DNA from 3 places in the Kribbella voronezhensis genome. Region 2 is predicted to be linked to each of the others. Evidence: riboswitches for the same ligand, from Rfam matches in the RefSeq annotation. Region 2 holds a riboswitch; each other region holds the start of a gene.
The links. Region 2 has a riboswitch for ZMP and ZTP ahead of EV138_RS34600 (glycine hydroxymethyltransferase). Riboswitches for the same ligand answer to the same signal wherever they lie in the genome.

Region 1: another riboswitch for ZMP and ZTP. It lies ahead of EV138_RS36740 (phosphoribosylaminoimidazolecarboxamide formyltransferase); the one in region 2 lies ahead of EV138_RS34600 (glycine hydroxymethyltransferase).
Region 3: another riboswitch for ZMP and ZTP. It lies ahead of EV138_RS32290 (bifunctional 5,10-methylenetetrahydrofolate dehydrogenase/5,10-methenyltetrahydrofolate cyclohydrolase); the one in region 2 lies ahead of EV138_RS34600 (glycine hydroxymethyltransferase).

The regions. Positions count from the first base shown of each region.
Region 1 is NZ_SOCE01000003.1:437,716-440,978, reverse strand. Features, by position in the region: gene EV138_RS36750 (pyridoxamine 5'-phosphate oxidase family protein) at 108-581, shown strand; gene EV138_RS36745 (dihydrofolate reductase family protein) at 758-1,330, shown strand; ZMP/ZTP riboswitch at 1,355-1,438, shown strand; gene EV138_RS36740 (phosphoribosylaminoimidazolecarboxamide formyltransferase) at 1,464-2,588, shown strand; gene EV138_RS36735 (DUF2469 domain-containing protein) at 2,657-2,980, opposite strand; gene EV138_RS36730 (ribonuclease HII) at 3,003-3,263, opposite strand, start outside.
Region 2 is NZ_SOCE01000002.1:1,589,339-1,592,601, forward strand. Features, by position in the region: gene EV138_RS34595 (acyl-CoA dehydrogenase family protein) at 1-1,585, shown strand, start outside; ZMP/ZTP riboswitch at 1,608-1,690, shown strand; gene EV138_RS34600 (glycine hydroxymethyltransferase) at 1,678-3,168, shown strand; gene EV138_RS34605 (DHA2 family efflux MFS transporter permease subunit) at 3,220-3,263, opposite strand, start outside.
Region 3 is NZ_SOCE01000002.1:1,089,268-1,092,530, forward strand. Features, by position in the region: gene EV138_RS37510 (NUDIX hydrolase) at 186-719, shown strand; gene EV138_RS32285 (class I SAM-dependent methyltransferase) at 853-1,581, shown strand; ZMP/ZTP riboswitch at 1,619-1,710, shown strand; gene EV138_RS32290 (bifunctional 5,10-methylenetetrahydrofolate dehydrogenase/5,10-methenyltetrahydrofolate cyclohydrolase) at 1,739-2,593, shown strand; gene aroH (chorismate mutase) at 2,655-3,050, shown strand; gene EV138_RS32300 (prephenate dehydrogenase) at 3,047-3,263, shown strand, end outside.

The DNA of each region.
Region 1 (3,263 bases), on a different contig from region 2:
CGACCCGGCCCGGTCTTCTCGAATTCCTGGGTCTGAGAGAGCTGTACGGAGGGCGCGGTCGGGGTCTGGGTTGTGGAGGGTGGACCGACGGGCGGTTAGCTTTCCGGATGGGATCTGAGGAGTTGGCCAAGCACTTGATCGACAGCAATCGGTACATGGTTCTCGGGACTGTGGATCCGGACGGGCGTCCACGGGTGTCGCCGGTGTACTTCGCGCCGGACGGCTACTCGTTGATGTACTGGGTGTCGTCGGTCGAGTCGCATCACTCGCGGAACATCGCCGAGCGGCCAGAGGTCAGCATGGTGGTGTTCGACTCGGCCGCGGAGATCGGGCGTGGGCAGGCGGTCTATTTGATCGCCCGCGCCGAGGTGGTCCCGGACGAGGAGTTGGAGAGCTGTCTCGACACCGTGACCTGGACACGGTTCCCGGGACTCAGGCAGTTCGACGCCGCGGAGCTCCGTGAACCGGAGCTGTGGCGGCTGTACCGGGCGCAGGTCAGCGAGCACTCGATCCACGTCCCCGGCCGAGACCCGGAGTACGGCACAGGCACCGACCGGCGAATGACAGTGACCCTCGATTAGACAGCGCGCGGCGGGGTGGGCCTCGGCTGCGTTCCTTCGAACGTGCGGTTCGATGACTTGTTGATACGCGTGGCCATCTGAGTTGGAGAGCGGTTTGTCGGATTGAAGTTGAGGCGTTCGTAGTGGGGATGAGGGCGCCGACGAGAGCGTCCACCGAGATCAGGAGAAACACCATCATGAGTGTCAGCTACACGTTCGACATCTTTTCCAGCCTCGACGGCTACTCCAACAGCAAGACATTCGGTGGGTACTTCGGCAAGCAGGGTCCGGAGCTGCTCGAACACCGCTTCAACCAGTACGGCGAACAGCAGCGGCTCGTTCTCGGAGCCAACACCTACCGGGGAATGTCGTCGATGCTCGCCTCGGCCTCCGCGGACTCCGAGGTGTGGGATCCGTGGGTCACCCGGATGCGGAACCTGCCGACGACGGTGGTGTCGAACACCCTCGACGCACCGCTCGACTGGGACGCGACCATCCTGAACGGTGACGCCGTCGAGGCCATCGCCCGGCTCAAGAAGGAGTCCGACGTGCCGCTGCGCTCGCACGGCAGCCTGACGCTGAACCGCGCCCTGCTCGCCGCGGGACTGGTCGACCGCGTACAGGTCACGCTCTTTCCCGTGATCACCGGTCACAGCGGCTTGGGCCGGATCTTCGACGACGCGGCCGCCTTCGACCTGGAACTGATCGAGACACGCACCCTCGACAACCACACCCAAGAACTCATCTACCGGCCCACCCTGCACCCCTGAGCCCGCAGCCCGATCGGTTAGGGTCGCGAGAGTCGTGACTGGCGAGGGTGGAGGACCACCGGGGAGCGACCTGATTCCGTGTGAGCGTCGACCGCCTGGGCGCTTCCTTGGTTGGTGACGAGGAGGCCCCGACATGGAATTGCGGTATGGAATCAACCCCGGGCAGGACGCGAGTGCGGTGCCGGTGGTGGCTGGTGAGTGGCCGATGCGAGTGGTGCACGGGGAGCCGTCGTTCATCAACCTGCTTGATGCGTTGAACAGTTGGCAGTTGGTGCGGGAAGCGAGTCAGAGCCTGGGGAAGCCGGCGGCGGCGTCCTTCAAGCACGTGTCTCCTGCCGGCGCGGCTGTTGCGGGACCTGTCGATGAGGTTGCCGCTGGACTGTACGGCGTGGACAGCGGCAGCGTCGGTGAGCTCACCAGTGCGTACCTTCGCGCCCGGGATGCCGACCCGAAGTCGTCGTACGGGGACTTCGCCGCGGTGTCGCATCCGGTGGATGGTGAGCTGGCCGAGGTGTTGGGCGGGCTCGTGTGCGACGGCATCATCGCGCCCGGGTACGAGCCGGGCACGGTCGAGCGGCTCGGCAGGAAGAAGAAGGGGCGATTCTTGGTCATCGAGGCTGACCAGGAGTACGTGCCGCCGCGAGAAGAGGCGCGTGAGGTGTACGGCGTACGCCTGACCCAGGAGCGATCTCAGCTCCCCCAGCTCGTGGCCAACCAGATGTCTCAAGGGGCCGTGCACGATCTCCAGTTGGGGATGGCGGTCTCGCGGTTCACGCAGTCCAACTCGGTTTGCTATGTGCGCGGCGGCATGACGATCGGGATCGGTGCCGGGCAGCAGTCGCGAGTGGACTGCACTCGGTTGGCCGGAGCGAAGGCCGACATCTGGTGGCTCAGGCGGCATCCGGCGATCCGCGGCCTGGTGTTCCGGGACGACCTGAAGCGGCAGGAGCGGATCAACTGGCAGATCCGGTGGTGCGAAGGCGACCTCACGACCCAGGAGATCGAGCGGCTCAAGCTGGACCTGGTCGAGCCGCCGCAAGAAGTCGAGCGCGCGGAGTGGCTGCAGAAGCTCGATGACGTCGCCTTCGTGTCCGACGGAGCCTTGCCGTTCCGGGACAACGTCGATCACGCACAGCGGCACGGGGTTCGGTACATCGCCGAGCCGGGTGGATCGATCCGGTCGGACGAGGTGGCGCAGGCGTGCGCGGAGTACGGGATCACGCTCACCCACACCACCGGCAGACTGTTCCACCACTGACGCGGAGTGCTGCTCAGCGATTAGGGCAAAGCGCACCCCGGAGCGCAGACGCGCCCGGGGTGCGGAAGTCAGCGACCGAAGTCGGAGTCCTTGGGGACTTCCAGGTCGGACTTGGCGAGCTCTTCGATGTTGACGTCGCGGAAGGTGACCACCTTCGCGTTCTTGACGAACCGGGCCGACCGGTAGACGTCCCAGACCCAGGCGTCGGCCATGGTCACCTCGAAGTACACGTCACCGCCTTCGGTGCGGACCTTCAGGTCGACCGCGTTGCACAGATAGAAGCGTCGTTCGGTCTCCACGACGTACTTGAAGATCCCGACGACGTCCTTGTACTCCCGATAGAGCTGCAGCTCCATATCGGTCTCGTACTTCTCGAGGTCGTCAGCGCTCACGCCTTCACCTCGCTACGCTCGCTCATCGGCTCTCCACTCCGGTGGGACTGGTCACATTCTGTCCCATATCGGGCCGCAGACTGCGGCGGACATTCTCGAACCGCCGTCGATGTTGTGGACACGGGCCGTATTGGTCCAGTGCCGCCTGGTGTTCGGGGGTGCAGTAGCCCTTGTGGACGGCGAAGTCGTACTGCGGGTACACCTCGTGCCAGTGCTCCATGATCCGGTCCCGGGTCACCTTCGCGATCACCGAGGCGGCCGCGATGCAGGCGGCCACCCGGTC
Region 2 (3,263 bases):
CCAGGGGGTGAACTTCTTCACGTCCGACACCGGTCTCGGTGACGCTCTGCGTCCGTACGCCGACCTTTCCGCTGATCCCGGGCTGACCGAGATCGGCGAGCTCGCGGGAACGCAGGAAGCGCTCTCTCATGCTCTCCCGGCGAATCAGAACTCCCCGGCCCTGCGCACCCACGACCGGTACGGGAACCGCATCGACGAGGTCGAGTTCCATCCGTCCTGGCACTGGCTGATGGAGAAGGCCGTCGGCTTCGGACTCCAGGCCGCGCCCTGGACCAGCGAACGCCCGGCACCACATCTCACCCGCGCAGCCGGCTTCTACGTCTGGTCCCAGGTCGAGCCCGGCCACGGCTGTCCGATCTCGATGACCTACGCCGCAGTACCGGCTCTCAAGGCCGACGCCGACCTCGCCGCCGAATGGGTGCCCGGACTGTCCAGTACTGCGTACGACCCGCGGCGGCTGAGGTCCGCCGACAAGGCGGGCGTGCTGGCCGGGATGGGGATGACCGAGAAGCAGGGCGGCTCCGACGTCCGCGCCAACCTCACTACCGCCACGCCTTCGGGAAGCGGGACCGAGTACCTGTTGAACGGGCACAAGTGGTTCTGCTCGGCACCGCAGGTGGACGTGTTCCTCGTCCTCGCCCAGGCGCCGGAAGGCCTGACCTGCTTCGTCGTACCGCGCGTCCTTGCCGACGGCAACCGGAACACGTTTGCCTTGCAGCGCCTGAAGGACAAGCTCGGCAACCGGTCGAACGCGTCCAGCGAGGTCGAGTTCCACAACACGATCGGCTACCGCCTCGGCGACGAGGGCGCCGGCGTCCGGACGATCATCGAGATGGTCGCCGCCACCCGCCTCGACTGCGTCCTCGGGTCGGCGGCGTTGATGCGGCGCGCGCTCGTCGAGGCGACCTGGCACACGTCGTACCGGAGTGCGTTCGGCGGGTTGCTGCGGGACAAGCCCGCGATGCAGAACGTGCTGGCGGATCTGGCGCTCGAGAGCGAAGCAGCAACCGCTCTCTCGATGCGTCTCGCGGCTGCGGTGGACGCCTCGATCGCGGGTGACGAACAGGCCGCGGCGTTCCGGCGGATCGCGCTCCCGTTGGCGAAGTTCTGGGTCTGCAAGCGGACGTCGTTCACCGTCGCGGAAGCCCTGGAATGCCTCGGCGGCAACGGTTATGTCGAGGAGTCCGGTCTGCCGCTGCTGTTCCGCGAGTCCCCGCTGAACTCGATCTGGGAGGGCTCCGGCACAGTCAACGCCCTCGACGTACTCCGCGCGCTCCGGCGCCCCGAATCCCTCGAGGCCTGGCTCACCGAGGTCGGTCTCGCCCGCGGTGCCGACCACCGCCTCGACGCGGCCGTGACCGACGTACTGGAAGCGCTCTCTGATCTGGAGAACGCCGAAGCAGGCGCGCGCCGCCTGGCCGCCCGGATGGCGGTCTGCCTGCAGGCATCGCTCCTGGTCCGTCACTCGACACCTGACGTCGCAGATGCCTTCGTGGCGTCCCGCCTGGCCGGCGATTGGGCCGGCGTCTTGGGCACCCTCCCCCGCACCACGCCGTTCGGTCCGATCCTCGACCGCATCCTCTGACAACGCCATCACACGCTAGGGTTACCGACGTCGCGACTGGCGCTGAGGTGGGATCGACCACCGGGGAGCGAAAAGACGCCGGCACCGTGCGCCTGGGTGCCGCGACCGAGTGCAACCTCAGGAGAGAGACGAAGATGACTCAACCCTTCGACGCCGCTGCCGCGTCGGCCGCGTACAACAACGCACTTGCGGTGATCGGCGCGGTGGAACCCACCATCGCCGGCGCGATCAAGGCCGAACTGGCCGACCAGCGGTCCTCGCTGAAGCTGATCGCGAGTGAGAACTACGCCTCCCCGGCGACGCTGCTGACGATGGGCAACTGGCTGTCCGACAAGTACGCCGAGGGCACCATCGGGCACCGGTTCTACGCCGGCTGCCAGAACGTCGACACCGTCGAGCAGGCCGCCGCGGATCACGCGAAAGCGCTCTTCGACGCGCCGCACGCCTACGTCCAGCCGCACTCCGGCATCGACGCGAACCTGGTCGCCTTCTGGGCGATCCTGGCCAACCGGATCGAGTCCCCGGCGCTGGCCGAGGCGGGCGCCAAGCACGTCAACGACCTGTCCGACGAGGACTGGGCCAAGCTGCGCAAGGCGCTCGGCGACCAGAAGATGCTCGGCATGTCGCTGGACGCCGGCGGCCACCTGACGCACGGCTTCCGGCCGAACATCTCCGGCAAGATGTTCCACCAGAGCTCGTACGGCACCGACCCGGAGACGGGCCTGCTCGACTACGACAAGGTCGCCGCGACCGCTCGCGAGTTCAAGCCGCTGATCCTGATCGCCGGCTACTCGGCGTACCCGCGCAAGGTCGACTTCGCCAAGATGCGCGAGATCGCGGACGAGGTCGGCGCCACCTTGATGGTCGACATGGCGCACTTCGCCGGACTCGTCGCCGGCAAGGTCTTCACCGGCGACTTCGACCCGGTCCCGCACGCGCACGTCACCACGACCACCACGCACAAGTCGCTGCGCGGTCCCCGTGGCGGCATGGTGCTCTGCCAGCCGGAGTACGCCGACGCGGTCGACCGTGGCTGCCCGATGGTGCTCGGCGGCCCGCTCAGCCAGACGATGGCCGCGAAGGCCGTCGCGCTCGCCGAGGCGCGCCAGCCCGAGTTCAAGACCTACGCGCAGAACGTCGCGGACAACGCGGTCGGCCTGGCCGAGGGCCTGATGAAGCGTGGCGTCAAGCTCGTCACGGACGGCACCGAGAACCACCTGGTGCTGCTCGACGTCTCGTCGTACGGGATCACCGGCCGGCAGGCCGAATCGGCGCTGCTCGACGCCGGCATCGTGACCAACCGCAACGCGGTCCCCCGCGATCCGAACGGCGCTTGGTACACCTCCGGCGTCCGGATCGGCACGCCGGCGCTCACCACCCGCGGGTTCGGCCTGGACGAGTTCGACCGCGTCGCGGAGCTGATGGTCGACGTGCTGTCCAGCGTCACTCCGACCACGACCTCGGCCGGGGCGCCCTCGAAGGCGAAGTACGTGCTCGCCGACGGCGTCGCCGACAAGGTCCGAGCTGCATCGGCGGAACTGCTCGACAAGCACCCGCTCTACCCAGGTCTCGAACTCAGCTGACCTGACAGCGGCGCCCGTACCGGTTGAAGCCGGTGCGGGCGCCGCTGTTTCTCATCCGGAGATGCCCATCAGAGCATCGTCGGAAGCCTTCGCCG
Region 3 (3,263 bases), 500 kb from region 2:
GTGCCGCCGGTCCAGCCGGCGGACAAACTTCGCCGTCGGAGCCAGCTGCCGGCCCCGAGCCGGGATCTTCTCCCGCGGCGCAGGCGGCCGCCCCTGAGCTCGGACCTGCCACGGCGGCGAGTGCTGCTGATCTCGCCGGGGGAGCTGCTTCGCCGGTTCCGCGTGCTGCCGATCCCGAGCCGTGGGTGTTGCTGGAGGAGAAGCCGGGGTACGACGGGTTCCTCACCGTCAAGCGCCGGCGTTATCGCCTGCCGGACGGCCGGGAAGTGGACTGGGACGTGTTCGGTCCGGAGCTCGATTCCGGGTTCAGTTCGGGTGTGACCGTGCTGCCGCTGACGCCGGAGGGCCGGATCGTCACGATCCGGATGTTCCGCGCCGGCCCGGATCAGGTCGTCACCAACCTGCCCGGTGGTCTGGTGGATCCGGGCGAGGAGCCGGCGGACGGCGGTCGCCGCGAGCTGGAAGAGGAGACCGGCTACACCTGCGAGTCCATCGAGGTGGTCGGCTGGATCTGGGCAGCCTCCTCATCGGTCTTCCGCAAGTACGTCGCGATCGCCCGCGGCTGCCGTCCGGACGGCCAACAACACCTGGACGAGACCGAGGATTGCGTCCCCGTCGAGCTCACCGTCGAAGAGTTCCGCGCCGAACTCCGCACCCCCGGCCAGATGACCGGCACGGATGCCGCCTATGTCGCTCTGGACCACGCCGGCCTGCTCTGAGCGGTCCGGCGTAATACCTCGCTCTGGACCACGCCGGCCTGCTCTGAGCCGTCCGGCGTAATACCTCGCCCGTCCGAGCCATGCCAGCGTTATTGCGTTGTGTGATCGTCTGATCGCGCTCTAGCGTGCGCGGATGACTGATGACCCGTTCGGCGACGAGCAACTGGTCGAGTTGTACGACCTCGACAACCCGTCCGGCATCGACCACGACTTCTTCCGCGCCCTCGCCGACGAACTCGAAGCGACGAAGATCATCGACTTCGGCTGCGGCACCGGCCTGCTGACCCGCACGCTTGCAAAGCCAGGTCGCAAAGTCATCGGCATCGACCCGAGCAAGACCATGCTCGACTACGCCCGCAGACAACCCGGCGCCGACACCGTCACCTGGATCGACGGTGACCTGACCGCGGTCGAGCAGTCCGGCGACGCCGATCTGGTGCTGAGCAGCGGCAACACGATGATGTACGTGAGCGGCCTCCCCGCCGCCCTGAGCGCCCTCCGTGGAGCCCTCAAACCAGGTGGCGTCATCAGCTTCGAGAGTCGCAACCCCACCACGCGCGCCTGGGAGCAGTGGACCCGCGAAGCGACGTACGGCGAACGTGACACGTCGGCCGGTCGTCTTCGCGAGTGGATCGAGGTCATCGACGTCGACCAGGGCCGGGTGGTATTCGACGCGCACAACGTCTTCGACGACGGCCGCGACGCCGTGTTCAGGAACGTGCTGTATTTCCGGACGGTCGAAGAGCTCACCACCGCCCTCGAAGAAGCGGGCTTCGGCGGGATCGAGGTACGCGGAGGCTGGCGTGGTGAGGCAGTGACGGACGCGTCTCGCTTGCTCGTGTTCCGGGCTGCCGGGAGCTGACACCGGCAGCGCCGCCGGGGGAGGACCGCTAAACTCGGTGCCGGACCGCTACTGGCGTTGAGGTGGAAGACCACCGGGGAACGGTCCGTCGGCCTCGCCGACCTGAAGCCGCGCGCCTGGGCACCCGACCTGTTCGTCGACGCCCGAAGGAGCGCGCATGACCTCGACCGGAACCACTGCCCAGCTGATGATCGGCACCGACCTCGCCGCCGAGATGGTGGCCAAGGCGGCCGAGCGGGCCAAGAAGCTGCAGGACGAGACCGGCGTACAGCCTTGCCTCGCGACCGTTCTGGTCGGCGACGACCTGGCCTCGGCCACCTACGTCCGGATGAAGCAGAACCGCAGCAAGAAGGCCGGCATCGGCTCGCGCAGCGTCGTCCTGCCCGCCGAGACCACCACCGAGGAACTCGTCGCCGAGCTGACCAAGTTGTCCGAAGACCCCGAGGTGCACGGGATCCTGCTGCAGCACCCGGTGCCGGCGCAGATCGACGAGCGGGCCGCGTTCGAGGCGATCGACCCGGCCAAGGACGTCGACGGCGTCACCATGCACGCGTTCGCGGCGATGGCGTTCGGCGAACCGGGCTTCCGGTCCTGTACGCCGGGCGGCATCCTGCGCCTGCTCGAGGCGTACGACGTACCGCTGGAAGGCGCGCACGCCGTCGTCATCGGCCGCAGCCCGATCCTCGGCAAGCCGGTCGGAATGTTGCTGCTGGCATCGAACGCGACCGTCACCTACACGCACTCCAGGACCCGTGATCTGGCGGACATCGTGCGCACCGCCGACATCGTCGTGGCCGCCGTCGGCAAGGCGAACTTCGTCCGGGGCGACTGGCTGAAGCCGGGCGCGGTCGTGATCGATGCCGGATACAACGAAGGCAACGTCGGCGACGTGCACTTCGAGGAGGCCGCTCAGGTGGCGAGCCTGATCACCCCGGTACCGGGCGGCGTCGGCCCGATGACGATCTCACTGCTGCTCGAGCAGACTGTCGACGCCGCCGAACGGCTGCGGTAGGGGCAGAATGCGAGACGACCGGGCACCCGGGCGGGGAACTGGCTAGGGTTGTTGTCGGCAAATGGCCGCGAACGAGGAGGCAGGCACTGTGGCGGTACGGGCGATCCGGGGAGCCACCCAGCTCGAGAAGGACGAGCGCGAGCACTTGCTCGAGCGGTCCGCCGAGCTGGTCCGGGCAGTGCTGGAAGCCAACGATCTGGAGTCCGAGGACCTGATCAGCATCCTCTTCACGGTCACGCCGGACCTGCACTCGGAGTTCCCCGCGGTGGCCGGCCGGCAGATCGGGCTGACCGACGTACCGCTGATGTGCATGCAGGAGATCGACGTGCCGCACGCGCTGCCGCGGGTGGTCCGGATGATGGTGCACGCCGAGTCGCCGCGGTCGCGGGAGAAGATCCAGCACGTCTACCTGCACGGCGCCACCAGCCTCCGTCCCGACCTCACGGGTGCGCAGTGACCGAGCTGCGCGGACCGGTCCGGATCGTCGGCACCGGACTGATCGGTACGTCGATCGGCCTCGCACTCGCGCGGCTCGGCGTCGTCGTGGAGCTGGTCGACGCCGATCCCGACAACGCGCTGATGGCCGAGCGGATCGGTGCCGGTTCGCGGCTGGTCCAGCTCGAGCCGCAGCTCGTGGTCGTCGCCGTACCGCCGGACCACGTGGGCGCGG